Regions from separate parts of the Bacillus nitratireducens genome, predicted to be linked through region 2. Evidence: riboswitches for the same ligand, from Rfam matches in the RefSeq annotation. Region 2 holds a riboswitch; each other region holds the start of a gene.
The links. A riboswitch is a leader RNA that binds a small molecule or an ion and turns the genes downstream of it on or off. The one in region 2 is predicted to bind S-adenosylmethionine.

Region 1: linked by a shared signal. The riboswitch ahead of Q3V31_RS04100 (Na+/H+ antiporter NhaC family protein) and the one ahead of Q3V31_RS27780 (peptide ABC transporter substrate-binding protein) in region 2 are both predicted to bind S-adenosylmethionine.
Region 3: linked by a shared signal. The riboswitch ahead of Q3V31_RS10715 (hypothetical protein) and the one ahead of Q3V31_RS27780 (peptide ABC transporter substrate-binding protein) in region 2 are both predicted to bind S-adenosylmethionine.

The regions. Positions count from the first base shown of each region.
Region 1 is NZ_JAUMJO010000001.1:774,179-784,148, forward strand. Features, by position in the region: gene brnQ3 (branched-chain amino acid transport system II carrier protein BrnQ3) at 1-785, shown strand, start outside; gene Q3V31_RS04070 (DUF3992 domain-containing protein) at 810-1,166, opposite strand; gene Q3V31_RS04075 (response regulator) at 1,177-1,809, opposite strand; gene Q3V31_RS04080 (sensor histidine kinase) at 1,806-2,861, opposite strand; gene liaF (cell wall-active antibiotics response protein LiaF) at 2,861-3,601, opposite strand; gene Q3V31_RS04090 (PspA/IM30 family protein) at 3,710-4,372, opposite strand; gene Q3V31_RS04095 (lmo0954 family membrane protein) at 4,427-4,783, opposite strand; gene Q3V31_RS04100 (Na+/H+ antiporter NhaC family protein) at 5,012-6,328, opposite strand; SAM riboswitch class I at 6,423-6,528, opposite strand; gene Q3V31_RS04105 (ribonuclease FAU-1 family protein) at 6,649-7,167, opposite strand; gene gltP (glutamate/aspartate:proton symporter GltP) at 7,236-8,510, opposite strand; gene Q3V31_RS04115 (murein hydrolase activator EnvC family protein) at 9,003-9,970, shown strand, end outside.
Region 2 is NZ_JAUMJO010000012.1:33,136-43,105, forward strand. Features, by position in the region: gene Q3V31_RS27775 (peptide ABC transporter substrate-binding protein) at 1-1,387, opposite strand, end outside; gene Q3V31_RS27780 (peptide ABC transporter substrate-binding protein) at 1,795-3,435, opposite strand; SAM riboswitch class I at 3,568-3,672, opposite strand; gene Q3V31_RS27785 (aldo/keto reductase) at 3,827-4,660, opposite strand; gene proC (pyrroline-5-carboxylate reductase) at 4,662-5,465, opposite strand; gene pnuC (nicotinamide riboside transporter PnuC) at 5,653-6,303, shown strand; gene Q3V31_RS27800 (GRP family sugar transporter) at 6,371-7,222, opposite strand; gene modB (molybdate ABC transporter permease subunit) at 7,523-8,197, opposite strand; gene modA (molybdate ABC transporter substrate-binding protein) at 8,203-9,009, opposite strand; gene Q3V31_RS27815 (helix-turn-helix transcriptional regulator) at 9,143-9,970, shown strand, end outside.
Region 3 is NZ_JAUMJO010000002.1:858,653-868,622, forward strand. Features, by position in the region: gene Q3V31_RS10680 (DUF4430 domain-containing protein) at 1-1,223, shown strand, start outside; gene Q3V31_RS10685 (DUF4430 domain-containing protein) at 1,347-2,153, shown strand; gene Q3V31_RS10690 (energy-coupling factor transporter transmembrane component T) at 2,182-3,060, shown strand; gene Q3V31_RS10695 (ABC transporter ATP-binding protein) at 3,033-4,694, shown strand; gene Q3V31_RS10700 (ECF transporter S component) at 4,667-5,368, shown strand; gene Q3V31_RS10705 (YwiC-like family protein) at 5,562-6,284, shown strand; gene Q3V31_RS10710 (hypothetical protein) at 6,315-6,506, opposite strand; SAM riboswitch class I at 6,630-6,728, shown strand; gene Q3V31_RS10715 (hypothetical protein) at 6,767-7,087, shown strand; gene Q3V31_RS10720 (SWIM zinc finger family protein) at 7,352-7,735, shown strand; gene Q3V31_RS10725 (NAD(P)H-dependent oxidoreductase) at 7,765-8,340, shown strand; gene Q3V31_RS10730 (group-specific protein) at 8,337-8,699, shown strand; gene Q3V31_RS10735 (short-chain fatty acid transporter) at 8,879-9,970, opposite strand, start outside.

The DNA.
Region 1 (9,970 bases), on a different contig from region 2:
AAGGTTTTATGGAAGGATACTTAACGATGGATACCATTTCAGCACTTGCATTTGGGATTATCGTTGTAAATGCAATTCGCTCAAAAGGTGTGAGTGATCGTAAATCAATTGCCATCGCAACAGCAAAAGCAGGACTTATTGCCGCTACTGGTCTCGTACTTGTATATGGTGCACTTGGCTGGCTCGGTACAACTAGTGTCTCTCTCGGATACGCAAAAAATGGAGGACAGCTACTTACCGCTATCGTACAACAATTATTCGGTCCATATGGTCTAATTCTGTTATCTCTTATCGTTACACTTGCTTGCTTAACAACATGCGTTGGACTTGTATCTGCATGCAGTCAATACTTCTCAACATTATTGACAAAATTTTCATACAAAATGTTAGCAAGTATCATTTGCTTGTTAGGATTATTAGTTGCCAACTTAGGTTTAACAAAAATTATCGCCATCTCTGTTCCTATTTTACTTGTTGTATATCCAGTCGCAATTGTACTCGTGTTATTATCATTACTTCATAAATATTTCGGTGGCTATCGATCTGTTTATGTATGTGCTTTAATCGGAACAGCAGTTGTTAGCGTTTTTGACGGATTAAAACAAGGGAATATTCCTGTTTCATTTATCACATCTTATTTTGAGTTTATTCCATTATATAATGAAGGAATTGGCTGGTTAGTACCAGCATTAGTTGGGGCTATTATCGGTTTTGCTATCGCAAAATTAAGTGGTGCAAAAACAGTGCCATTAACGGATCATTCACCTGAATCGAAAGCATCATAAAAAAACTCCCATTTCGGGAGTTTTTTACATTTGATAAGAAGTATGATTAAAGCTACTTACTTTATAAGCTTTCGTATAGTAATCAATATTCGTATCCACCGTTTCTACTTTTACAACATCATAGCAATCTTCTTGCTTTACTAGAAATAAATAATATTCTTCTGTCGCCTCGATAATTGCGATACGATCTGTTTCAATATCATATTGTTCACAAAGTGCTTGCAACGCATTCACATAGTTACCTAATTTTTTCGTTTCATCCATTCCAAATATCGTTTGAACTAACATACACTCTCTCCCCTTTGTATGTACTGTTAACACTTTAATGATAACGCTTACAAAGTTAACCGTCAACAAAAAGCTTTGACCATATATAGTCAAAGCTTCCTTTTTATTTCGTCAATTGGTGTCTAAACGCATAAATAACCGCCTGTGTCCGGTCACTTACATTTAGCTTATTTAATATATTACTCACATGTGTCTTTACTGTTTTAAGGGCAATAAACAACTCATCTGCAATCTCTTGATTACTTTTCCCCTCTGCAATTAATAACAAAATTTCAGACTCTCTTTCTGTTAACTCCTCATGCAAAGGTTGTTCTTTCTTCTGGCGCATACGAGACATCATTTTGCCAGTAACTTTCGGCTCTAATACCGTTTCCCCATCATAAGTAGCTCGTACAGCGTCTGCAATATCACTCGCTCTTGATGTTTTTAATAAATAACTTGTCGCTCCCGCCTCAATAACAGGATATAACTTTTCATCATCTAAAAAGCTCGTTACAACTACAATTTTCGCTTCTGGCCATTCTTGAATAATAGCGCGTGTCGCTTCAACCCCGTCCATCTCATCCATAACAAGGTCCATTAAAATAATATCCGGTCTTAATTGCAAAGCTAACTCTGAACCTTTTCTTCCATTTTCAGCTTCTCCAACTACTTCAATATCTGGCTGCGTCGATAAATATGCTGATACACCCATCCGAACCATTTCATGATCATCAACTAGTAATACTTTTATCATGATTCTCCCCCTCTCTCAATCATAATCGGTACTTTCACTTCTATTTGCGTACCTTTATTCGGAAAACTAAGAACTTTTAATGTACCACCAATTTCATGAACTCGCTCTTGCATTGATCTTAAACCGTATGAACCTGCCTTATTAACCCCAACTTTAAAACCAACACCATCATCAATAATTTTCAAAATCGCATATTGATCAATTTTACGTAGGCGTACTTCGGTTTTCTTTGCCTTCGCATGCCGTAAAGTATTAGACAACGCCTCTTGTACAATACGGAATAAATGATCTTCTACACCTTTTTTTAATTGAATTGGTTCAATTAACCATTCAATTTTCATATGTTGCTTTCTAGACAGTTCTGTTAATAATTCTTCTATACCCTCTGTTAGTTTCTTACCTTCTAACTGCACTGGGCGTAAATGAAGGAGCAATGCTCTCATTTCTGATTGTGCATTTACAACCATATTCTCAACAAGCTGCAACTGTTTTTTCGTCGTGTCTGGAATTTCAGCTACTTGTTCATTAATAGCTGACATCATCATCGACATTGCAAAAAGCTGCTGACTTACAGAATCATGCAGCTCCCTCGCCAATCGATGCCTTTCTTGGGAAATCGCTTCTTGTCTCATCTCTTCATTCCAATGAGCTCGTTCATTCGTTACTTTTTGAAATAGCCCAGCTTGCTCCTCTAATCGACGAGCAAGGCCGATTACTTTTCGTTCCACTTCATGAAATTCATCATCCGCAGTAAACGAAACATCACTCGGAAAATTCCCTCGCTCTACTTCAAATAGAAAAGTATTTAATCCTTGTATACGCTGCTCTATATAATAACCGATTGCATACCCTACAATTCCTCCGATAAGAAGACTGGTACTCATAATAAACAAGCCAATTGGAACAGAAGCAATGGATTCTTTCCATAGTAAATCATAAACTTGTTGTTCGCTTTTCCATACATATACAATTGTACAAATAAGTGAGATACTCACAGAGGACAACATAGAATAACGAATATACATCCACGAAATATTCCTTTGTTTTTTCATTATACTTTCCTCACTTCCGTATCGCCTACGACAAGCGAAGAAATAATTTTTATACGGCGAGGAGCTTCTTTATACTGTTCTGTTCTAAACGTAACATTACGGTTAAATCCTGTTTCTTCGTGTCCCGGCAAGAGCACTCGCCCAACAATAACAGAATGATTTAAAGACAGTTCGATATCATATGGCACATATAAACGAATATTACCAACGACTCCCCGAATAACAATTACCGTTTCTCCCTCTGGAATCATCGCAGTTGTTAAATCAATCTCGACATCACAAGCACCATATTGGACGTTAATATCCTCAAGTTCATAAATATGATCCATCATTCGTACATTACCTACGAACATATTTTTTATATACGGTTCTGTACGATATATTTGTTTTTCTTCATCTATATATCCCTTTTCTTTAATTTCAACTTTCATTGCTTTTTGCTGGTGCCCTTGTTGAATAAGTTGATAACCAATTAAAGCTAAACAAGCAAATACAACAAGTACGAATGCTGCTGATGAAAATAAGAAGAATAAGAATACAATACCACCGACAAATAAAAATACATTCCCTCTTACATATCGATTTTTCTTTCGGTAATGCCTTCCAAACATAATCATAATAAATGCAAATATTAGACCACCTGGTTCAAAATGTCCAAGTATCATATCAAGAAAAAGACCGAATCCAAATATGATGAGGAGCATCCCCATTAATTGCGTTTTTGAAAAGTGCTTCTTCATTTCAGCTCCCCTCCCTCTTTGTCACGTATACATAGAAGAAAAGGCATTGCTTTCCAACACCTTTTCTTCTATCACTATATCATAAGCCTGTTTTATTATATACTACAATTATTTTGTTAACTCTTTCGTTAATGATACTTCATTTTTCTCTTTCATTTCACGCTCTAGTTTTGCGATTTTCATATCAAATGTATCACGCTCATGCTCTTCATTTATACGAAGCTCTATGTCACGAATGTGATCTTCAATTTCTTCGAATCGTAAGAACGGATTATTTTCATCCATTTTATGGATGGCAGTATTCATACGGCGATTTGCATGCGCCATATTTTCACGTGCCATTAATTCCATACGCTTTGCGTTCATTTCTTTTAATTTATTTTTCATTTCTGAAAGACGACGCTCTAACTCATCAATTTGCTCTACAACGCCAGCATACATTTCTTCTAAGCGAGTTACTTGCCCTTCATAATACGCTACTTCTTCTAATGCACGTTCATGTAGTTGTAATTCGCCTGCTTCTTGTGCGATGATAGCTTGCTTTGATCTTTTATTAACAAAATAACGTGCTTGCTCAAGCTCACGAGCAAAGTTAGATTTTAATGTTTTATGACGCTGAATTAACTTCTCAATTTTTGTTATTTCACGCTCACTGTCGCGTAAATATTGGTTTAACATAGCAATTGGATTTTTTCTTTCTTTCTCATCTAACACATTATGAAAATCAGCTAAAATTGCATCGCGCACACGTCCGAATAAAGATTGTTTCATTATAATCTTCCTCTCTTCTACTTTATAATTTGATTTAATTTGATTTATTCTATATTAGTTTTTCATTAACTTGTTCCACTCATCTTCAAAGTTGCTATATGGTTTAGAACTTTCTGGAGCAGAATCAACAACTACATTTTTTTCTTTTTTCCACTCACGGTAACCGTAGTATAAAACTACTAATGCTGCGATACCGATTAATGCTGGGGAATGAGAAAGTGCAATGGACAAACCGATTAAACCAACAATACCCCAAGCTAACTTTCCAAAGAATGATTTAGCTCGCACAAATGATTTATAGCTCCAGTACACAACTCCTGCTCCAATGGCGAATCCTACAATACCAGCAAGACTACCAAGAGCAATTAAAGCCAAAATACCGGCTGCGATAAACGCTAGAAATTGTTTCATCTTGTGCTTGCCTCCCTTCGATTTGATACTCTTATCTTAACTATTTTTTCTTTTTTCCATAACGAGCTTAAGAACCGTTTTTAACTCAGACTTAAGACTGAGTTAAATTCAGCCTTTTGTAAAACATAAGGTAAGATAGGATAATTCCCTCTTTTACCTTACAAAAAAAGCCGTACAGAGAATATTCTCTGTACGGCTTCTTTTGCTACGAATAAAATTCATATTTAATTATGCTGTTTTATGATACTCTTTTTTTTCCGCCACTTTAGAAAATCTCGGGAAACCAATTAATATAGAAATGATCCCACATACTCCAACTAAGATCGGATAAAATGCATATGGTAACAATTCAATCGGAGATAACGCAGCAAATCCTGCCGCAGTTAACATTTGAGCACCATATGGGATTAACCCTTGCACACAACATGAGAAAAGATCTAATACACTCGCTGATTTACGTGGATCAATTTCATATTGATCTGCAATGTTTTTCGCAAGCGGACCTGTAAAGATAATTGAAATCGTATTATTTGCTGTACACATATTCGTCATACTCACTAAACCAGCAATACCGAACTCTGCGCCTTTTTTTGAACGAATGTTACGTGTTAAAAGATTCATTAAATATTGAATACCACCATTATATTGGATCAGTTCAACCATACCACCGATTAATATAGCAAGTAGTACTAGCTCCATCATACCGCCCATTCCAGTCGTTACACTTTTAAAGAAACTCTCTAACGTATAACTTCCATCTATAAGACCGATAACACCAGATAGTACCGTTCCACCAGTTAACACAATAAGTACATTCCAACCAAGTAGTGCTGTAATAAGTACTCCTGCATACGGTAAAATCTTTATCCAGTCAAAACTATGAGCTTTAACTTGTGTATCACTTCCTAAAGTAATGATTACTAATAGCACAATTGTAATAATAGCAGCTGGTAATACAATTAAAAAGTTCGTTTTAAACTTATCTTTCATTTCTGTTCCTTGTGAACGAACAGCAGCGATTGTTGTATCTGAAATAAATGATAAATTATCACCAAACATCGCTCCGCCCACAACAGTAGCCATCGCAAGTGCAATTGAGATATCAGTTTGCCCACTAATCCCTACAGCAATTGGTGCTAGTGCTGCAATTGTTCCCATTGAAGTTCCCATCGCTAATGAAATAAATGCCCCTATAACAAAAATTCCAGCAACGATAAATCCTGGTGGCAAAATAGATAACGCTAAATTAACAGTTGAATCCACTCCGCCCATTCCTTTTGCTGTTTCAGAAAACGCCCCTGCCAGTACAAAAATTAATACCATAATCATAATATCCGGATTTCCTGCACCTTTAGCAAATCGTTCTACTTTCACATTAAAGCTTTCTTTACGATTCATCACTAAAGCAATTCCTACAGCAATTGAAATTGCTACAAGTATCGGCAATTTATAGAAATCACCTGTAATAATTCCAGAACCAATAAATAGCGCCAAAAATATTCCAAGTGGTAATAACGCTAAACCATTTCCTCTCGTTTCTTTCAAAGTATCATCTCTCCCTAGTTTTCAACCTTTTCTAATGAACAACAAAAGACCTCTTCCAATAAGAAGAGGTCTTATACATCTATAAGAAACACTCTTCTCATCTTTCAAGCACATGCTTGCTGGATTTGGCACAGCACTCTAAAATCGAGTCCGCTGCCGAGGCATCGTAGGGCCAGTCCCTCCGCCTCTCTTTATAAGAAGGTTTCATATTTATTTTTTAATAATAATTTCTTCCCTAACTTTACTCGCTTACAAAACAAAAGTCAATTATTTTTTGTATAGATTTTTTTGGTAATTATACAAAAATATGAATACGCCAATCATTTTAACTTTTCAATTTCTTTATCTAATATTGAGATCCAAGAAAATTCTCCATTCTTTATCGTTGCTACAATCCATTTCGTTATACACCATGCTAATTCATATTCTTCCTTAGTAACATCACCTATACTATAAGCATCCTCTAACTCATCTTCATCCAATACATAAATCTCACCGCTCGGTAACAATACTACATCTAAGTATAAATCATCAAAATAAGGCAAACCACGATCGTCAATTTTAAATTCTTTCGTCACATCGATATAATATTGCACTAATTTTTGCTGATCATCTAACATAGCTGTAATTGCAAAGTTTTTGCCGTTTATAAAATATTGCATCCATGTATACCCATCACCTGCAATGCAAAGCTTTTTACCATTATATTCTTTATGACTAGGTTCTCTCACTTTTTTTATGTCCAGTATTCCTAACATTCCATCCTCTACTTGCTTAACCCTATAATCCTTCTCTATTAGTCGCTTCCACGAAGAACCGTCACCATATTTACGTTTCATTACGTCCGCTCCTCTTCTATATATAGAAAAGCCCCCACATATTATGTGAGAGCTTGTTCATATTATAATTAAGCTGCTTGACCCTTTTCAGATATCTCTTTTAAATAGGCTTGTCCTTTTTCAGCGTCATATTGACCTTCCCACTTAGACATAACTACAGCCGCTAAAGAGTTACCTACAACGTTAACTGCTGTACGAGCCATATCAAGAATACGGTCAATACCTGCAATAAACGCTAAACCTTCAGCTGGAATACCTACTGTACCCAGTGTTGCTAATAATACAACGAATGATACGCCCGGTACACCCGCGATACCTTTTGATGTAACCATTAATACAAGTAATAACGTAATTTGTTGTGTAATGGATAATTCAATACCGTACATTTGCGCTAAGAAAATTGCCGCAATCGCTTGATATAAAGTTGATCCATCTAAGTTAAATGAATAACCTGTTGGAATAACGAAAGATGTAATTGCTTTCGGACAACCGAACTTTTCCATTTTCTCCATAATTTTCGGTAAAACCGTTTCTGAACTTGCTGTAGAATACGCTAAGATCAGCTCGTCTTTTAAAATCTTAAAGAATTGGAAAATGTTTATTCCAAAGATTTTCGCTGTAAGTCCTAATACGACCACAACGAAGAATATCATTGCACCATATACTACAATGAGTAATTTCCCTAATGGAATTAATGAAGCTAATCCGAATGTAGAAACTGTAACACCAATTAATGCGAATACACCAAATGGTGCAAACTTCATAACTTGGTTCGTTACATAAAACATTGCATCTGCTACACCTTGGAAAAATTGTAGAACTGGTTTGCCACGCTCACCAACTGCTGCTACACCTAAACCAAATAATACTGAGAAGAAGATAATAGCAAGCATATCGCCATCAGCTAATGATTTCATAATGTTCGTCGGAACAATATTTACAAACGTATCCGCGAACGAATGACTTTGTACTTGCTCTGTCGTATGTGTATATTTAGAAATATCTGTTTTTGTTAACTTATCCATATCAACGCCTTTTCCAGGTTGGAAAATGTTTGCTATTAATAGACCAACAACAATTGCAAGTGTTGTAATAATTTCAAAGTAAATAATTGTTTTTCCGCCTAGTCGACCTAACTTTTTAATATCGCCAACACCAGCAACCCCAACAACAATACTCGCTACAACAATCGGTACAACAATCATCTTAATTAATCGGATGAAAATATCACCAATTGGTTGTAAGTACTTCACCACTTCCTGATTGCCAAAGAAAATCGCTCCAACTGCAATACCAAGCGTAAGTCCTATTAAAATTTGCCATGCAAGTCCTATTCTTTTCATACTTGTGGTAACCCCCTCTTCGATGTGTCACTCTATCTCTCATTCTATCTCTATAAAACATGAAATTAAGAGTATTACATATTATTCGACAATTCAATACATTTTGTCCCTGTTAAAAATCATAAATCAAAATTTAAAATCTGACAACAAAATAAGTTTGCCCACACGCAAATAATTTTCTTGACAAAAATAAACCTCATGTCAGAAAACCTCACATGAAATCGATTCCTCACTAGTGATTGATAGGTTTTTAAAGTACTGTTTCATTATGAAAAACTCCATCATTTCCCATGATTTTTTAAAAAAAATATAGAAATTGATACTTTTTCTATACATTTAAGAATTTTAACTTTATGACAAACGCTACAAAAAGATACTAAATTCCGACAAAACTTAGCAAAATTATAAAATTTTCTTTACATTATGATTACAACGATAGACACTCTTCTTCTTATGATATATAACTTTCATAGGGAAAGGAGCCAGACAACAATGAAAAAGAAATTTGCAGCGATTAGTGTTTTAGCAGCAGGAACGATTTTTGCTTCCCCGTTACTTTCACCTGTGTACGCTGAAACAAATCAAGATAAATTAACTGACATTCAATCCGAATTAGAAGGCAAACAAAATGACTTACAAAATAAATCAGCTGAGAAAGAACAAATAGAAAAAGAAATCCAAGAATTACAAAAGAAAATCGACGAATTAACTACTTCTATTAATAAAAACGAAGCTGAATTGAACGATACAAAAAAAGAAATTAGCAACACACAGCAAGTTATTACTGAAAAAAAGAAACATATAGAGCAATTACAAACGAATATAGATACACGACAGGAAGTTATTAAACAAAGACTACAATCTATGCAAGAAAAGCCTCGTACGAGTATCATTACAGAAGTAATAACAAGTTCTGCAAATATTGCCGATCTTGTTGATAATATGTATTCTGTAAGTTTAATTTTAAATAACGATACAGATATTGTGAAAAAGCAAACAAGCGATCAAAATGCTGTGACGACAGAAAAAGAGGCTGTTGAGAAAAAAGAGCAACAACTGAAAGCATCTGAGCAAAAATTAGAACAAAAACAGCAAGAATTACAAAGTAACCAACAACAGCAACAAACTTTTATTAACGATCTACATACTAAAGTAGCAAAAGTAGATTCAGAGATTGAAGGGTTAGAAGAATCAAAAGGCATTTTAGAAAACCAGCGTCAAGCTGTTCAAAAAGCAATTGAAGAAGAAAAACGTGCAGAAGAAGCGCGTAAAGCTGAAGAGGCACGTAAGGCTGAGGAAGCAAAAAAACAGCTCGCCGCTTCTGCTAAAGAAAGCACACAATCCGCACCAACACCGCAAGATACGAACAAAGGTGGATTTATTAAACCAGCCGCTGGATCGAAAACTTCAGGATTTGGTACACGTTCTTTAGATAACCATAAAGGAATCGATATCGCAGC
Region 2 (9,970 bases):
CACTATCTGTTGTAAATAAATCTAAGAATGTAATTGGATCAGCGAAGTCAGGGCCCCAGCCATCAATTCCAATTTCATAATCACCACTTAATAGTAGTTTCAACTGTTGTTTACGTGGTTGTGGTTTTAAATTCACTGTTAATCCATCTAGGTTCTTTTCTAGTTCACCTTTTAAATATTCGCCAGTCTTTTTAGCTAGAGCATTATCGCTTGTTAATAGTTCAATTGTTACTTTGTCAGTACCAAGTTCTTGCTTTGCTTTTTTCCAGTTTTCTTTCGCTGTTTTCACATCATCTTTGACTAGATTTCCGTTTTCTTTACGGAAGTCATTACCGTCTGGACTTTTTGCGAATTTCGCAGGAACCATTCCTTCTGCTGGGATTGCACCGTTATTTAAAATTGTTTCTACGTACGCTTTTTTATTCATTGCACCGTTAATAGCAAGGCGTGCATGTTGATTTTTTAATACTGTATTTTTCTGATTTAGTCGTAAGAATTGAATGCCGACTTCAGCGCGTTCCTTGAAGTTTGGATCACCTTTATATTTATCAACAAACTCCGCAGTTAAAGCAACACGGTCAATTTGTCCTGAATCATATAAGTTAACTTCTGTAGACTTATCTTTAACGACATTGAAGTTGATTTCTTCTAATTTTACAGTTTTAGCATCCCAATAGTTAGGATTCTTCTTCAATTGGAAGCTTTGTTCGTGTTTCCAGTTATCTAATGTGAAAGCACCATTGTAAATTAAATGATTTGTTTCTAAACCGTATTTATCGCCTTGAGATTTTAAATAGTCTTCATTAATTGGTAAGAATGTTGAGAATGTCGTTAAGCTTAAGAAGTAGGGAACAGGACGATCTAGTTGTACTTCTAAAGTTTTGTCATCAAGAGCTTTGATGCCTAATTGATCAACTGGTAATTGTTTTTGGTTTATTTGTTTTGCATTCTGTATATCGAAGAATAAGAATGCATATTCAGCTGCTGTTTCAGGGTTTACGGCACGTTGCCAAGCGAAGACAAAGTCTTTTGCTGTTACAGGAGTACCGTTTGACCATTTTGAATCACGCAGGTGGAATGTATATTTTGTTTTATCGGGACTTACGTCAACCGACTCAGCAACACCAGGAATCGGTTTATTATCTTCTCCCATTGCATATAAACCTTCGAAAACATTTCGCATTACGTTCATGGATTCCCCATCCGTTGCTTTTGCAACATCCATTGTTGGAATTTCTGAAGCAAATGATAAGTTAATCGCTTGTTTATCAGGTGCTTTATCGTTCGCTTTTGCTCCGCCTGCATTATCTTTATTTCCCCCGCAAGCAGTTAGTAGTAGACTTGCCCCTAAAACAGATGCAACAACAGGTACAACTTTTTTCTTCATTGTTCTTTCCTCCCTAAATGTGTTGTTCGTAACGTCATAATGTCCATGTCTTGAAGTGTAGCTATAGAAGAAGAGAAAACCTATTCTAAATATGTGTATATAGGTAATCAGGTGTTCTATATGTATATACATGTTGAACTATAATCTGGCGTTATATGTTTCAACTTTGTAGACATTATATTTTGATGGTTAAATATTTTGTTTCTTTGATTATTTAGAATATTAACACTGGAAAGAACTATATGTCAATAATAAAAATAGATTGTTAATTTCTTAGAATAATATATTAAAAAAGCAGATTTCCTCGTATTGGGGAACCTGCTTTTAATATGTTTTGCTAAAAAAACAATTGGTACGGGCTAATAATCAGTGGGGATGAAGAAAAAACCACTGATTAAAGTTTCACTTTATTTTTCAATTTTTGCCCACTTGAAGTTTAATTGGCCTGCAAAGTCTACTTGTACAATTCCTTTCACATAAGAACGTTCTAAATAAGATTCGCCTTTTTGGTAAAGAGGAGCGATAACAGAGTCTTTAAATAATATTTTCTCGGATGCTAGTAATGCGTCCCAGCGAGCTTTTTCATCACCAGCTAAAGTTGTTTTCACTTTTGCTATTGTTTCATCGAATTCCTTATTAGAGTAATGGTCTAAGTTGTAAGGGTTATTCGTTGTAAATAACTCAAGGAATGTAATTGGATCCGCAAAGTCAGGGCTCCAACCGTCAATTCCAATCTCGTAGTCACCTTTTAATAAAAGTGAAACTTGTTGTTTACGTGGTTGCGGTTTTATATTTACTGTTAAGCCATCTAAATTCTTTTCTAGTTGTCCTTTTAGGAACTCACCAGTTTTCTTCTCAAGGTCACCATCACTTGTTAATAATTCTAATGTTATCTTTTCAGAACCAAGTTCTTTTTTTGCTTTTTTCCATAATTCTTGTGCAGATGTTGTATCAACTTTTGTTAAATCGCCGTTTGCAGTACGGAAGTCTTTTCCATCAGGCCCTTTTGCAAAGTTTTTCGGCACGAGACTCAAGGTTGGTGTAGAGCCGTCATTTAATAACGTATTTACAAAGGATTTTCGATCAATTGTTTGAGCAATTGCTTGGCGTGCAGAAACGTTTTGAAGTACTTTGTTTTGTTGATTCATACGTAAAAACTGTACCCCTACGTTTGGACGTTCTTTAAAGTTAGCATCCTTTTTATATTTATCAACGAAGTCAGATGTTAGTTTGATACGATCTAATTGTTTTGACTCGAATAAATTTACTTCTGTAGATTTTTCTTTTACGACGTTAAAATTGATTTCTTCCAGTTTGACAGTATCTTTATCCCAATAGGTAGGGTTTTTCTTGAATTTAAAGCTTTGTTCGTGCTTCCAATCGCTTAGTGTAAAAGCTCCGTTGTACAAGATTGTATTATCTTCTAAAGCGTACTTATCACCTTGTGCTTTAAAGAATTCCTCGTTAATTGGTAGAAATGTTGGGAACGCTGTTAAGCTAATAAAGTACGGAACAGGACGTTCTAATTCTACCTCAAACGTATGGGCATCAATTGCTTTTACACCAAGTTGATCGGCTGGAAGTTCTTTGTTGTTAATTTTTGTTGCATTTTTAATATCAAAGAATAGAAATGCGTATTCAGAGGCTGTCGCTGGATCGACAGCTCTTTGCCAAGCAAAGACAAAGTCTTTCGCTGTAACAGGAGTGCCGTTTGACCATTTTGAATCTCGCAGGTGGAATGTGTATTTCGTTTTATCGCCACTTACTTCATGAGATTTTGCAACACCAGGGACAGGTTTGTTACCTTCACCAAGATTATACAAACCTTCAAATACGTTTCTCATTACTTGACCAGAATCAGTATCTGTAGCACGAGCTGTATCCATTGTTCGTATTTCAGTAGGTGAAGATAAGTTTAAAACCTGCTTACTAGGCGCCTCGTCTTTTGCATTTGCTCCGCTTGCTTCGTTTTTATAACTACCGCAACCAGTTAATAAAATACTTACTCCTACAACTGATGCAATACCGGGTACAAACTTCTTTTTCATTTGATTTTCCTCCTAAATAATTAAGTTTGGATGATGATGAGGGAAATGAAAAATAAAAAATCCCTCTTTTCGTATTGAGAAAGAGGGATTTTTACGTACAAGTTATGCACCCGTATATAAACGAAGTCCCTCATTCTATCTTTCAAGCACAAAGCTTGCAGGAAGTGGCACAGTATTCAAAATGAACCTGTTGCCGAGGTTTCAAAGGGCCAGTCCCTCCACCTCTCTTGATACAATGAGTAAACGAATAAATTTTATTAATTTTTGTGTTTCTTTGATAATTCAAAATCTTACACCTTAGATAATGAAGTGTCAATCAAATGGAATATAGTTTAAATTTTCAGTTTTATTAAAAATAAAGAAACCACTGCATATGGCAGTGGTTTCCTTATTAGAAGTTAAAGTTATCCGGATCTGGACCAACGCGGTGATTTTCATTTAAAGCTTGAATTGCTTTCATATCATCCGAGCTTAATTCAAAATCAAAGATGTTCGCATTTTCAATGATGCGGTGTTCTTTAATTGATTTAGGAATCGTTACAACTTCATTTTGTAGATCCCAGCGTAGAATCACTTGTGCAGTCGATTTATTATATTTTGTAGCAATTTCTTGTAATGTTGGGTGATCTAGTAGTTGTCCTTGCATTAATGGTGACCAAGCTTCAAGCTGAATACCATGCTCTTTACAGAAAGTGTGCAATTCTTCTTGTGCTAAACGTGGATGGTATTCCACTTGGTTAACCATAGGCTTAATTTCAGCAATTTCAAATACGTCTTGCAAATGGTGAATATGGAAATTACTCACACCAATAGCGCGTACACGACCATCTTTATAAAGTTGCTCTAAAGCTTTCCATGATTCAGTGTATTTTCCTTTTACAGGCCAATGTACTAAATATAAATCTAAATATTCTAGACCTAATTTTTCTAATGTAGTTTCAAATGCTTGTAATGTTGATTCGTAACCTTGATCACTATTCCATACTTTTGATGTGATAAATAATTCTTCACGTGGAATACCTGATTCACGGATTGCTTGTCCAACGCCTTCTTCATTTTTATATATGGCAGCTGTATCGATACTACGGTATCCATTTTTAATAGCTGCTTTTACAGAATCAATTACTTCTGATCCGTCTTCTACTTTAAAAACACCTAAACCGAACCAAGGCATTTTTACGCCGTTATGTAATGTTGTGTAGTCGTTTAAACTTGTTAAAGTCATATTAATTCCCCCTAGCTTTTTTGTTTGTTGCTTCTACTGCCTTTTGAATTGCCTCTGAAAAATTATATTCATATAAAGCTTTGAGACCTTCAGCTGTGGAACCGCCTGGTGTTGTTACTTGTTCGCGGAGGTTAGCTGGATCTTGTGTTTGTTCAAGCATAGAAGCAGAGCCAGAAATCATTTGAATGACAAGGTGTTTGGCAGTTGCTTCATCGACTCCATAACTTTTTGTTGCTTCAATTAAGCTTTCAGCAAAGTAATAAAGGAAGGCTGGTGCACTTCCAGTAACTGCAGTAAGCTGATGAACTTCTTCCTCGGTGCAAAGTTGCGAAGTACCAATGCCTCTTAAAAGCAGTTGCAGGGTTTCTTGATGCATCTCGTTTACTGATCGTCCCATTGTATATAAGGAGATAGACTTTCCAATTTCAGCAGCTGTATTTGGCATGATCCAAGCAACAGGTGTTCCCCTGGGAAGTCTTTCTTCTAAATAAGATGGGCCAATGCCAGCAGCTACCGTTACGACAAGTTGATTCGATAGTAACGGAGATAACTCTGCTAATAATTCTTCATGTGCAGAGGGCGGCATTGCTAAAACAATCGTATCAACAGATGTAACATGCTGCTTCCAATCTGTTGCAGTAGACACATTATATCGCCCTTGTAATTGTTCTAGCTTTTCTACGTTGCTTCGGTTAGAAACAATAATTTCTTCGATGTATTCTTTGCTTGTTTTAAGTAATCCGGAAAATATAGCTTCTGCCATACGACCAGCGCCAATAAATAGAATTCGATGTTTAGTTAGCATATCCTTTATTCCTTTCCAGTGGAGATATGTTATAAAAAACGATACCATTTTTAAGAGAAATTTGTAAAAAGAAAAGACTTACCGTAGATGGAATGGATAATGAGAAGGAGGAAATTCATGGTAAAGGGAAGAGCTATTCCTTATACTGGTGATAGGGAATTTATTATACATCTGGGGAGAGATGATCATGGTCAGAAGTCCACTTTTTTTACTCATTTCTAGTATTATTTGCGTATTGGTTGGATTTTATATTCAATCGAGTTATATTGAAATTTTTGCATCGGTTATGGGGATTATTAATGTTTGGTTATTAGCGAGGGAAAGGGTATCTAACTTTTTGTTTGGCATGATTACGGTTGCGGTATTTCTGTATATTTTCATCACGCAAGGTTTATATGCAATGGCAGTATTGGCAGCCTTTCAATTTATATTTAATGTATATGGTTGGTATTATTGGATTGCACGTAGTGGGGAGGAAGAGGTAAAAGCAACAGTTCGTTTAGGTGTAAAAGGGTGGACTATTTATATAATCTTTATGTTAGTTGCTTGGATTGGTTGGGGCTATTATCAAATCCGTTATTTAGAATCAACTAGTCCATATTTAGACGCTTTAAATGCTGTACTAGGATTAGTAGCTCAATTTATGCTAAGTCGAAAAATTTTAGAAAACTGGTATTTATGGATTTTGTATAACGTGGTTAGCATTGTGATTTATATTTCCACAGGTTTATACGTCATGCTAATATTAGCTGTTATTAATCTCTTTATATGTGTAGCTGGTTTGCTAGAGTGGAAGAACAACTATAAAAAACAAGTGCATGTAAATAATTATATTTAGAAAACAATTGGAAGAGAAAAACCCCTGAAGCACATATACTTCAGGGGTTTATTAATAGAATATAAGCTTATGCTTTCGTCATACCAAGCAATACAGCGCCACCGATAATTAAAACACTACCTAGTGCAATAAAGATCAATTGACGTTTTGTTTTCTTTTCACCTAAGAATACAATCGCACCGAATGTTGAGATAACGATTCCAGTTTGAGATAATGGGAAGCTTGTTGCTACTCCGACACGTGGTAATGAAAGAAGTAAGAATAAGTTTCCAGTTCCCCATAGTAAACCAGATAAAGCATTACGCATTGCATATTTGTTAAATGGTTTATGTTTAGATGTCAGTACAACCGCACCAACAAACATACCAACTGCTTGTGGTAAAATAGCAGACCAACCATCGATATTATACCAACGAATAATAATTACATATACAAGGTAGCCGAAAGTAGAAACAATTAAAGTAAGAAGTCCTTTTTTCAATTGTCCTGGTGGCTGTGCATTTTCTTTGTCGTCTAGTGATGTGAATACAACACCAACTACGATTAATAGGATTGCAATCGTTCCCAGAACAATCGTTGTTGTTGTAGTCCACTCACGGAAAGCGATAACCCCAAAGATAGAAGTTGCAACAAGTTGCATACCAGTAGAAATCGTTACAGTAGTTGAAACACCTAATTTTTCAACTGTTTTTAATTGGTTTACTTGTCCTAAAGCCCAGAATAAACCTGAAATAAAACCAACAATTAAGACTGTCATTGTTAAAACTGGTTGAGTAAATACATACATAACTGTTGCGAAGAATAGAGCACCGATTGTCATACCTACCGTTTGGCTATATGCACCACCGCCCATTTTTACGCTTACTAATAAGATGTTTCCCCATGCGATTGCAGGAAGAAGCGCTAATAAAATGTCCATTACAAGACTCCCTTCGGTTTTCTATACCAATATAATTACATATCGTTCTAACGATCGGTAATGCCCCACTAATAGAGTAGAAGATTACCGATCGCTAAAACAGGATGAAGAACTTACGATATAAATGCGTTTTCATTTCTTCATTTTTTGAAACACCTCCATATAATAACAGGAAATTGCCTATTTTAGAAAGTGAATTCAAATAAAATGTATATTTTAATAAGGGGTAAAATTCAGTTATTTCCCGACGGTATATTTTATTTCCTGAGAAATAAAGAAGCAGCTTCGAAAAAAGCTGCTTTAAGAGTTAGTAATTCTTTTATTAATAAGCTGAATACATAGCAGAAATAGGAGTGACATACTAATAGTAATAACTACAAGTGTCCAGGCGAGTTGCATATTACTTGCATCAATCGCCATATAAATTGCAGTTGGGATAGTCTGTGTTTTACCAGGAATGTTCCCAGCAAACATGAGTGTAGCACCAAACTCACCGAGCGCACGAACAAAGCTCAAAATCATTCCGCTTAGTAAGGCAGGAAATGCAAGTGGGAGTGTAACGTGCAGGAAAACTTGATATTCACTCGCACCAAGGTCACGAGCACTTTCTTCAATTTGTACATTTGCAATAGAAAATCCTGTTTTTGCTGATTGGTACATGAGTGGAAATGCAACGACTGTAGAAGCAATGATAGCAGCAGTGGATGTAAACATAATAGACTGCTGAAATAATGATTCTATCCACATTCCAATGGGACTATTATTTCCAAAAATGATAATGAGAAAAAAGCCGATTACAGTTGGCGGAAGTACCATTGGTAATAAGAAAATAGTTTCTAGTATTACTTTATATCTCCATGAGGAGCGTGCTAGCGCTCGCCCGATAATCGTCCCTAAAATTGTAACGATAATGGTGGCGCATGCAGCTACTCGTAAAGATAGAAAGATTGGTGACAAAATAGCATCAAAGCTCATGGCAATTATGATAGGACTGTAAATCCATATTTTTTAAAGATAGATTGTGCATCTTTTGACTGCAAATACTCATAAAATGAAGTCGCCTCTTTCTTGTGCTTAGATTCTTTTATAACACCTAAAGGATAGTGAATTGGCTCATGAGAGGTAGCTGCTGCTGTCTCACCAATCTTTATTTTGTCTGAAATAAGAGCATCCGTTTTGTATACGATACCAGCATCGACATTGCCTGTTTCTACATATGTTAACACTTGGCGAACGTCTTTTGTAAATACGACTTTATTTTGAATGTCATTCCAAATATTTTCATGTGTGAGAGAAGCCTTTGCGTATTTTCCCGCAGGTACGGATTCAGGTGTACCAAGTGCAATTTTCTTGATTTTTTCATCTTTTAAATCTTGGAATTTTGTAAGAGAACTATCTTTTGGGACAACTAGAACGAGTTCATTCCCAAGAAGATTTTTCCCTTCTTTTTCATCAATGAATCCTTTTTTAACAAGAGTTTGAAATTTATCTTCTGCTGCTGAGAAGAATAAATCAGCAGGCGCACCTTGTTCAATTTGTTGTTGAAGTGCACCAGAAGCACCGAAGTTAAAAGAAAGTTTAATATTAGGTTCTTTTTCTTTATATTTTGTTTCAATTTCTTTTAGTGCATCTTGTAAGCTTGCAGCAGCGGATATAGTAAGTTCTACTGTTTTTCCTTCTTTAGCAGTTGATTTCTCTTTCTTTTCTCCGCTTGTACATGCAGCACTAAATATAAGAAGAAAAGAAAGTATAAGTGCCCCAATGGATCGTAATGTAAATTTGTTCATAAAAAAGTCCCCTTTCATTTTGACACATTTAATTATAACTAAATATAACTAATTATAACTAGTTATAATTGAATATAATTTGAACATATAGCTATTTTGAAAAAATAGGAGAAATATTCTTTTCTTTGTTACAATGAAAGAAGAAAGTGAGGAATCGTCTATGGATCATCATTCCTACACAACGGAAGAAGTAGCAAAGCGATTAAAAGTATCAAAACTAACTGTATACGACTTAATTAAAAAAGGAGAACTGCCTTCTTATAGAGTTGGTAGACAGATGCGCATTGATGCAGCGGATTTAGAACAATATATAAAGCAAATGAAAACTGGTAAGGTGCAAGTTGTTCCTGTAAAGAACGATGGTAATAGTACCTCGAATACATGTATTATTAGCGGGCAAGAACTAACGTTAGATATGTTGGCAAAACATATAGAAAATCGTATGCCAAATTCTAATATATTAAGAGCGTATCAAGGTAGTTTAACGAGTTTAGTGAAGCTGTACCAAGGAGAAGGAAGTGTCGTTAGCCTGCATTTGTTCGATGGGGAAACGGGTACGTATAATGTTCCTTACGTAAAACGTATTTTAGTTGGACAACCATGTATTATGATTAATTTATTATCAAGAAATGTAGGGTTTTATGTGCAAAAAGGGAATCCAAAAAATATAAAAACATGGGCTGATTTATCTCAGTCATCTATACGATTTATAAATCGAGAAAAGGGTTCCGGTATTAGGGTATTAGTGGATGAGCAATTGCGAATTCGAAAAATAAATAAAGAAGATATTAGCGGTTATGAATGGGAAGAATCGAATCACCTTGGTGTTGCTTCGCAAGTTGCGAATGGAAAAGCTGATGTTGGAGTAGGGTCAGAAAAGTTTTCGCAAATTGTAAATGTAGACTTTATTCCAATAATGAAAGAACAGTATGATTTAGTAATTTTGAAGAATAAAGAAAAT
Region 3 (9,970 bases), on a different contig from region 2:
AACCAGAAGAACCGAAAACAGAAAAACCAGACGGTAAAACAGAAGAACCAAAACCAGAAGATAAAACAACAGAACAACCAAAGCAAGAGAAAGTTGAAATTCCAGCAGCACAATTAAATGAAGCAATTTCTAAAACGTCAGAAAAGATGTTACAAGATGGAATTGGTAGTGATTGGGTTGCGATTGGACTTGCTCGTTCAGGTGTAAATATTCCACTTGAAACGAAAATAAACTATGTTCAGCCAGTAGCTGAAAAAGTTAAGAAGCGTTTAAATCGTTTTTCAGCAACAGATTTAGCTAGAACGATTATTATGATGAATGCAATGAATGTAGATCCTACAAAGGTAGAGGGACAAAATTTAGTGCAAAATTTATTTGAATCAGATAAAGTGAATTCTGTTACAGGATACGCATTTACATTACTTGCATTAGATACAAAGAAATATGAGGTTCCGGCCGAAGCGAAATGGAATCGAGCTACTTTAGTACAAGCACTTTTAAACACGCAGCATACAGATGGTGGCTGGACGTATGATAGTTCAAGTAGTAAAGAAAGTGCTAGTAACGTTGATGTAACAAGTATGGTATTAGCAGCATTAGCTCCTTATCAAGATCAAACGGATGTAAAGCCAGCTATCCAAAAAGCTGTTGATTATTTATACAAGCAGCAGCTAAGTAATGGTGGTTTTGCCGCTGATGGACAAGAGAATTCTAATAGTACTGCACAAGCAATTATTGGACTATCGCTAGTTAAAGATGTAGATCACGATCGTCTTAATAAAGCAGTACAAAATGTAATGTCATACCAGCTTCCAAATGGTGAGTTCAAATGGTTACCGAGTGATCAAAAAGGTAGCGGAATGGCTACAGAGCAAGTATTTTTAGCGTTACTTCAGTTTAAAGATCTTGGAAAATCGATTTATGATTGGTCAAATGTAGTAGAGAATGAAATCGATACGAAACCAATTGTAGAGCCAGAGACAACTGTAGAAGAAAAAGAAGTTGTAGAACAGCCGAAACAACAAGAAGAGTTACAAAAACAACCAAAAGATGAAAATCTAAAAGTTGTTGTAGATAACGAACGAGTTAATAAAGAAACAAACAAGAATAAGAATCAATTACCACAAACAGGAGCAACTTCTCATGGTGCAGCTACACAAGTAGGTATGGGTGTATTATGTATCGCTTCTGCATATGTATTATGGAGACGTAAAGCAGCTTAACAAAAATTAGGAGCAATCATTTGCTCCTAATTTTATTATAAAAGTGAGGCCTAATAATGAGTGGGGATGAACAAAATCTCCACTTATTAAAGTTTCACTTTAATAAGAAAGGTGAGGGACAGCATGAGTAAGATGAAATGGTTCATTTCTTTAATTCTTTCATTGGGATTATTAGCCGGATGTGAAGAAACGGCTGTAAAGCCTGAGAAGAAGGTAGAACCGAAGCAAGAAGAGCAAAAAGAAGTAGCGAAACAGGAAGAACAAAAAGATGTACCGAAACCGGAAGAGAAACAAGCTGAACCGGAACAGAAACCACAAGAAGAGCAGAAAGATAAACAAGAACAAAAAGTAGAAGAGAAACCAAAAGAAGAAAAAGCGCAGGAACAACCTGAAGTAAAGAAAGAAGAGAAACCAAAGGAACAGCCTGCTGCAAATAAACAACCGGAACAAAAAGTACAAGAAGAGAAACCACAGCCGCCGAAAGCGCCAGAAGTAAAAGAAGAAGCAAAGGTTGTTAATCAGCCAAAAGAAACACCAAAGCAGGAGCAAAAGAAAAATCCAGAAGAGAACAATAATGTACCAGCTCCGCCAACTCCGGTACCACCACCAGATCCAGTACCACCAGTACCTAAAGCGAAACAAGTTACTATCTCCGTAAAAGGAAATGAAGGATACTTATTAGGTGCGAAAAAGGTTGATGTACAAGAAGGCGACACTGTTTATAGTGTGCTAACGGGCACAGGATTAGATGTTGATGCGAGTGGATCTAAAGGTGATGTTTACGTAAAAGGTATTGAAAATTTATATGAAAAAGATGTAAATGATAATAGCGGATGGAAATATCGTGTGAACGGATCGTTTCCAAACCGTAGTGCTGGTGTAGTTACAGTTAAACCAGGAGATACAGTTGAATGGGTGTATGTATACTAAATTAAGAAAGGATCTTCGGTAAAGGACTATGAAAATAAGTTTTTCTTCTTTACATCCTTTTGTGAATTTTTTCTATTATATTGGGGTGATGATACTATGCATGATGTGTCTTCATCCTCTTTTTTTAATTGGAGCGATTATACTAATAGTAATTTTAAATATAGTACAAGGGAATGGCGGGAAAATAAGAAAGATGCTACCTAGTACTATCGTGTTCTTTTTAATGGTTATTTTATTTAACTCTTTATTAACACATAGAGGAGCGACTACGTTATTTCATTTGGGAGATAGCCGAATTAAGCTTGAGGCCTGTATGTATGGACTTGTTATGGGGTTATTATTAGTTGCGATTATGTTTACGTTTTCTTCTTATAACGATATTATTTCGAGTCATAAATTTTTATATTTATTTTCAAGAATTTCACCGAAAGTAGCATTGTTAACGATGATTACAGTGAGGTTTGTTCCTTTGTTTATTAGGCGGTTAAAGAAAATTACACTCGTCCAAAAAACGAAAGGTGTACAATTAGATTCAGGTTCACTCATTGAGCGTATAAAAAATGGGATGAAATTACTGCAAGTGTTATTAGTTTGTTCGTTAGAAGATGCACTACAAACAGCAGATTCTATGCAAGCTCGTGGGTTTGGTGTAATGAAGCGTACGACTTATATTCGGTATAGAATGGAAAGACGCGATTGGTACACGCTAAGTTATTTAAGTATTCTATTTATAGCCTCATTCATATTTAGTTATTATGGCGGAGGGAAATTGATTATCTATCCGAAAGTGGAATCAATACTGTTCCAGCAATACGATGGAGTTATGTTTTTTTTATTTATGATGTTTGTTAGTTTACCAATTATGATGGAAGGAAGGGAATGGATATGGTGGCGCATGCAGAAATAAAGAATTTATCATTTATATATGCTGATGAAAATGAAGAAGCGTTACAGCATATTTCTCTTTCTATTCAAAATGGAGAATTTATAGTACTTGCTGGTGGTTCAGGTTCTGGGAAGACAACTTTATTAAAGCATTTTAAAAAGGAGTTACTTCCAATTGGCACGCGTTCTGGGCATACATATTACGATGGTGCTTTATTAGAAGATGTACCAGATTTATTATCCGCACAAGAAATTGGTATGGTATTTCAAAACCCAGAAAATCAGCTCGTAATGGATACAGTTATTCAAGAACTAACATTTCCTTTGGAAAATATTGGGTTACCATCACATATTATTCAAAAAAGAATAGCGGAACTCATTAGCTTTTTAGGATTTCAAGATTTATTGCACCAATCTGTTCATACGTTATCTGGTGGTCAAAAACAACTAGTAAATTTAGCAGCAGTATTAGTCATGCAGCCGAAGCTACTATTACTGGATGAACCGACAGCGCAGCTAGATCCGATTGCTGCAAAAGAGTTTTTAGGATTGTTAAAACGTATTAATGAAGAACTTGGAATTACGATAGTTTTAAGTGAACATCGTTTAGATGAAGTTATACCGCTCGCAACACGCGTTATTTGTATGGATAATGGCAGAATCATTTATGATGGTACTTCTAAAAGTGTGATAGCGAACATGTGGGAAGTAGAAAAGTTCCATCCATTTATTCCGCAAATTCCAAGATTGTTTTTAGAGTGGAATGTAGAAGATATTCCGTTTACAGTACGAGAAGCGCAAATGAAAATGAATGATTTTTCAGCGATATCATATAGGAATGGGCAAGTAGAACAATGTGAAAAGCAAGAAGTAATTTTAAGTGCAGAACATATATCTTTTCAATATGAGAAAAATAGTCCACTTATTTTACGAGATTTAACAGTAAACATCGAAAAAGGAAAATGGACAGCTCTAGTTGGGAAAAACGGAACTGGGAAGTCTACACTGTTAACGATTTTAGCAGGATTGCAAAAAGCTAGAAGAGGTAAGGTAAAGTGGAATGGAAAAGTGATACATAAAATTGATTCGAAAGAACGATTTAAAAGTATCGGGTATGTATCACAGCATCCGTATTATCATTTTACATTTGATACAGTGTGGGAAGAAGTGTATGAACGTGCGCGTGAATTATATGGCGAAGAGGGAAAAGTAATAGCAGAAGAAATGTTGGAAAAGTTCTGGTTACATTCGCTTAAAGAGCGCCATCCACATGATTGTAGCGGCGGGGAGCAACAACTACTTGCATTATGTACAACGTTATTATCAAAGCCAACTTTATTATTACTCGATGAGCCGACAAAGGGGCTAGATCCATGGAAAAAGGAAAGAGTAGGAGAGCTGTTTAAACAGTTGCAAAAAGAAGGTACAACAATTGTAATGGCAACGCACGATATTGAGTTTGCAGCAAAATATGTAGATCAATGCATGATGTTATTTGATGGGAAAGTTATTATGAATGATGCACCGAAAGAGTTCTTTAGTGGTAACTTCTTTTATACAACATCTATTAATCGATTCATCCGTAAAGAGTTACCGTTTGCATTAACGTGGGAGGATGTGTACGAAGCGTGTCCAAACGATATGTTGCATTTATAATTTGTATTTTTACAGTAATAATAGGCACATTACTCTTTACTACACTTATCATGGATGGATATTACATGTTAAGTAGTTTGTTTTTATTAGCTGTTATTATGTTACCTTTCTACGTCCGTTTTGAAAGGAAGGCGTTTGTTTCACGTGAAATTGTTATCGTTGCTGTGTTAGCGGCAATTGCAGCGGTTAGCCGGGTGCCATTTTCGATATTACCGAGTGTACAACCGACTTCTTTTGTTATTATCGTTTCTGCAATTGTGTTTGGGAGCGAAACTGGTTTTATGATTGGGGCAACGGCAGCTATCGTGTCTAACATCTTTTTAGGTCAAGGTCCGTGGACGCCGTGGCAAATGTTCTCTTGGGGCATGATCGGTTTTATAGCAGGATTACTCCGAAATACATTTTTGATGAAAAAACTATGGGGAAGATTGTTGTACGGATTCGTCGTTGGATTTCTATTTGGATGGATTATGAATTTTTGGGGTCTTCTCGGTTTTATACAGGAGGCAACGTGGGAAACTGTCATTGCGTACTATGCCGCAAGTTTTTCATTCGATCTAAGTCATGCGATATCGAATGTTATTTTCCTTCTGCTATTTAGTACGTCATGGATTACGATCCTCACAAGATTTAAAAAGAAATACGGTATATTAGATGAGCATAACGTGACATAGAAAAGCATACTCATATAAGGTAGGGTCGCGACTTACATATTCGTTTGCCTCTTTCATGCTTCTTACATATTGTAAGGAGCATTTTTTTATTGTAAAAGTGTCAAAGAATAGATGTAATATATCTTCGTTTTCATATGATGTTATTTGTATAATAGTAGGTGAGAATTCTTTTCAAGAGGGAGGTGTATAGTTAATGAAGTTAGTTATTCCGAAGCAGCATGGAGCATGGGCCATGCTTGTTATACCATTTCTATTAAGTGTCATACTTGGGAAACCTACTATTTATCATATCCCGCTGTTTTTAGCCTGGTTCTTTATCTATCTCGCTACGTATCCATTTCTCATGTACATAAGGCAAAGACGAAAAAAAGAGTTTTTACACGCTGCAATTGTTTATTCTATCACTGCATTTGTATTTGGGATGATTTCTTTATTATATGAATGGCGAATTCTTTTATTCGCAGTATTAATGATTCCATTGTTTATTGTAAATATGTATTACGCTCGTCAAAAAAATGAACGAGCATTACTAAATGATATTTGTGCGATTATGGTGTTTTGTATAGGTGGTTTAATCAGTTATTATTTTTCAATGAAGCAAATCGATAAAACAGCAGTATTCATTGCGCTTATTTCATTTTTGTATTTTTTAGGAAGTACGTTTTATGTGAAAACAATGATTCGTGAGAAAAATAATCCAAAGTATCGTCTCATATCTTGGGGGTATCATATTGTATTGACGGCAATTGTATTTGCTATCAATCCATGGTGTTCTCTTATATTCGTACCAAGTGTCATTCGAGCAATTATATTGTATGGCAAAAAAATTTCTATATTAAAAGTAGGGGTTTTAGAAATTGTTAATTCTGTATATTTTTTAATCATAACGGCAATAATAATGAAGTATGCCATTTGAAAAAACTTCCCATCTATTGATGGGAAGTTTTCAATCTTGTTCTAAAATGTGAACGGTATAATCACATCTTTGCAATGCTTGCTCTACGGCGTAAAGGGATTGTTCAATACGTGCGCGATTAAAATCTTTTTCAACTGTTTGTAGTGCTTCTTCTAAACAATTTTTTGCTTCTTTTAATGATTGAAAAGAATCTTGTACATATCCGCGGGCATTTTGATACATTTCATAGTCCTCCTTTTTTACTCATATACATGTAGTATGAACGCTGAGGAGAAAAATATAATTTGTTATATTTATTTGACAATTAAAATGAAATTACGTATAGTTTATTATAAAGTGAATATTTTCTTATCCAGAGAGGTGGAGGGACTGGCCCGATGAAACCCAGCAACCGCGATGCAGGTGCTAATTCCAGCAGAACATTTTTGTTCTGGGAGATAAGACGAAGATATACGTAACTTCTTCTTATCGGAGAGGTTTTTTTGTTGCAAAAAAACCGATTACGAAAACATATAATAAGAAGAAAGGGGTTGCGAAGTACTGTGACACTCGAAAAATACGTAAAACTGCGTAGTACAGTTTATGAATATATGATAGAGCAAGATAAGCCAATATCATTGTTAGATATTCAAGAACATATCGTTTCGCATCATGAAGGAAAATTCACGAAAAAAATGTTACATCAATTTTATTTATCGAGATTATTAGATGAACTCAAACTGGATGGGAAAATTACTTTAGCTGATGATGAATATCGCTTTACTGAAAAAGGGGTATTTTATAAAGCGGGAAAAGGGAGCTAGGCTCTCTTTTTTTCTTGAAATAACGAAGTATGTAGAGTAAAAGACTGCTAAAGCAGCCTGATACAAGGGAATGGTGTTGAGTGTGTAGTGTCAAAGATTGAATGTGCCTGAAAGAGGCACTTCATTATCGGCTGCAAATGAAAAGAGACACCTTCGCCGAATAGGTGTCAGTCGTTTTGTCATGTAGACTCGCTACTTGACAGTAATTAGAATAACATGCAGGGTTTTTGAAGTCAAAAGGGAATTAAAGGAAGGAGTGTTGTTATGTACGCTTACTTATTAAAAGATATAACGAAATGGATTCCAAAGTACATTATGGATAAAGGTTATGAATATTATGAAGCTGGACATGTAGAAGATGTTGAAATACAAGACAAGAAAGTAGTTGCTTTTGTTACTGGAAATGCGGGAAACTATGAAGTGATCATTGACCTTACTGATTTTACAAAAAGTAGCTGCGAGTGTCCGTATGAAAACTATTGTAAGCATATGGCGGCAGTTGTGTATGATATTCAAGGTGCTGGTGAGAGTACAGTAAAAGACCAACTGAAAGGCTTAGAAAAAGAAGAGTTACTAACAGTACTAAATCGTTTGTTACAAAGTTCGAAAAATGTCCAAATCGTAGAGAAGATGTTAAAGAAAGGGTAGATTTAACTGTAGAGGGGAGTTGCTTTGTAGTGAACGTACTAATTATATACGCTCACCCTAGTCCTTCAAGTTTTAATGCGGCGATTTTAGAGCATGTGCAAAAAGGACTTGGGGAAACAAATCATTCTGTTACGTTACTTGATTTATATAAAGAACAATTTGATCCAGTGCTTGTATTTAATGAAGAGAAAAAAAGACGGGATTTACTATATGAAGAAGAGACGAAGCGATATAGAGATTTAGTGAAAGCGGCGGATACTCTTCTTTTCATATATCCGATATGGTGGTGGGGCATGCCTGCTATTTTAAAAGGATTTATCGATCGTATTTTTGTAGCTGGATTTGCTTATAAATATGAAGGAGCCCTGCCGAAAGGTTTATTGAAAGGAAAGAAAGCATGGGTTATTAATACGTTAGACTCACCGTTATGGTACGTGGCACTATTATATCGATCAGCGGATTGGATTATGATGAAACGAGGTGTTTTACGTTTTTGCGGCATTCGCGATATAAAACGGTCTGTTTTTCAATCTGTGAAAACGAGTAAACTAGAGAAGCGGGAAAAGTGGTTATTACAAATAGAAGAAAAGGTTCGTACATTATGAATGAACTTGATCGTATTATAAATTGTTGTCAGTATGATAATGAACTTTTTCGGACGTATATTACATGTTTACTTCAATTGAAAAAATGTAGTGAAACGTTTCGGCAAATGAAGATTCAATTAAGAAATGATTACTTAATAAGAGGGATTTGTGAAAGAGAAGTTGATGAGGTAGTACGGGGAAGTAAAGAATATGAAACGTATTGTCTTCCTAAAGCGTTACAGTGGAATTTCTTGAGGGGAAATCCACATCTGATTGAAAAAGTATGTGAAGATTTTTTTGCATTTGCGGCATTAAATCTTACGGAGATAGAGTGGAAGACGATTATAAATTGCATGGGAAATAAAGTGAAACTTTAATTAGTGGGGGGTTCCCTCCCACTGATTATTAGCCTTCACCAATCGGGCATTTACGGGCAGTTGATCTCCCGCCTAACTGCTTTGCTTCAGGTGGATATATAGGTGGGAGTTTACTGCCCAAGAATAGCGGGGTAAATGAATTATTATATAAAAAAGCTAGTATAAAACTAGCTTTTCGTTTAAATAAATAAGAAACACAGACTAATGATAAATCCTGCATAAAGTAAATTAACAACACAAAATCCCATAATATCACGAGCGCCTAAACCAGCTATCGCTAATGCCGGTAATGCCCAAAAAGGTTGAATTAAATTTGTCCAAGCATCGCCCCATGCAATTGCCATCGCTGTTTTCGCAGCAGGTACACCAAGTTCAGCGCCAGCTGGAATCATAATTGGTGCTTGCACTGCCCATTGGCCGCCTCCAGATGGAACGAAAATATTAACAATTCCAGCACTTAAAAATGTAAAGAGCGGGAATGTGGTTTCATTTGAAATGCTAATAAAGAAAGTAGAAATGGCTCCCCCAAGCGAAAGCCCTTCACTATTTGCTCCAATCATCATGCCCATAATTCCAGCATAGAACGGAAACTGAAGTAAAATACCAGAAGCGCTCTTTGTTGAGTCAGAGAAAGCGCGAATATATTGAATCGGAGTACGGTGGAAAATAAGACCCGCAATCAATAACATAAAAATAACGATATCAAGTGTAAGGTTAAAGCCTTTCGTACTAAAATAGTTAAAAATATAAATAAGACCTAATAATCCAATGCAAAGTGTAATAATCATACTATTTTCCATTTTTTCAGCAAATGTTTTTTGTCCTACTTCTTGAGCTGCAGCTTCTTCATGGAATACACTTGGATCCACTGTAATCGTATGTTTTTCATCCGGATGCATTGCTTTATTAATGAGAGGCATCGTAATTAAAAAGATAATAACTGGAACGAGAGCGTATGGTGAGAATAAAGTTTCTGTTATTGGAATCGCTTCTTTAATACTTCCAGCCGTCGTTTTGATTAAAGTTTCGCCGCCTGTTGCTAACGTAAGAGGGATAGAAGCAGAAAGGCCTGCATGCCAAATGAGAAATCCAGAGTAAGAAGAAGCGATTGCTAACCTATAATCTAATCCTTCTAACTGTCTTGCCACTTCTTTTGCATATAACACAGAGACAACAATACCAAATCCCCAGTTTATGTATGCTCCTAGTAAACTTACAATTGAAATTGCGATAATACCTTGGCCATTCGTTTTCGGTAGTTTCGCTGCTTT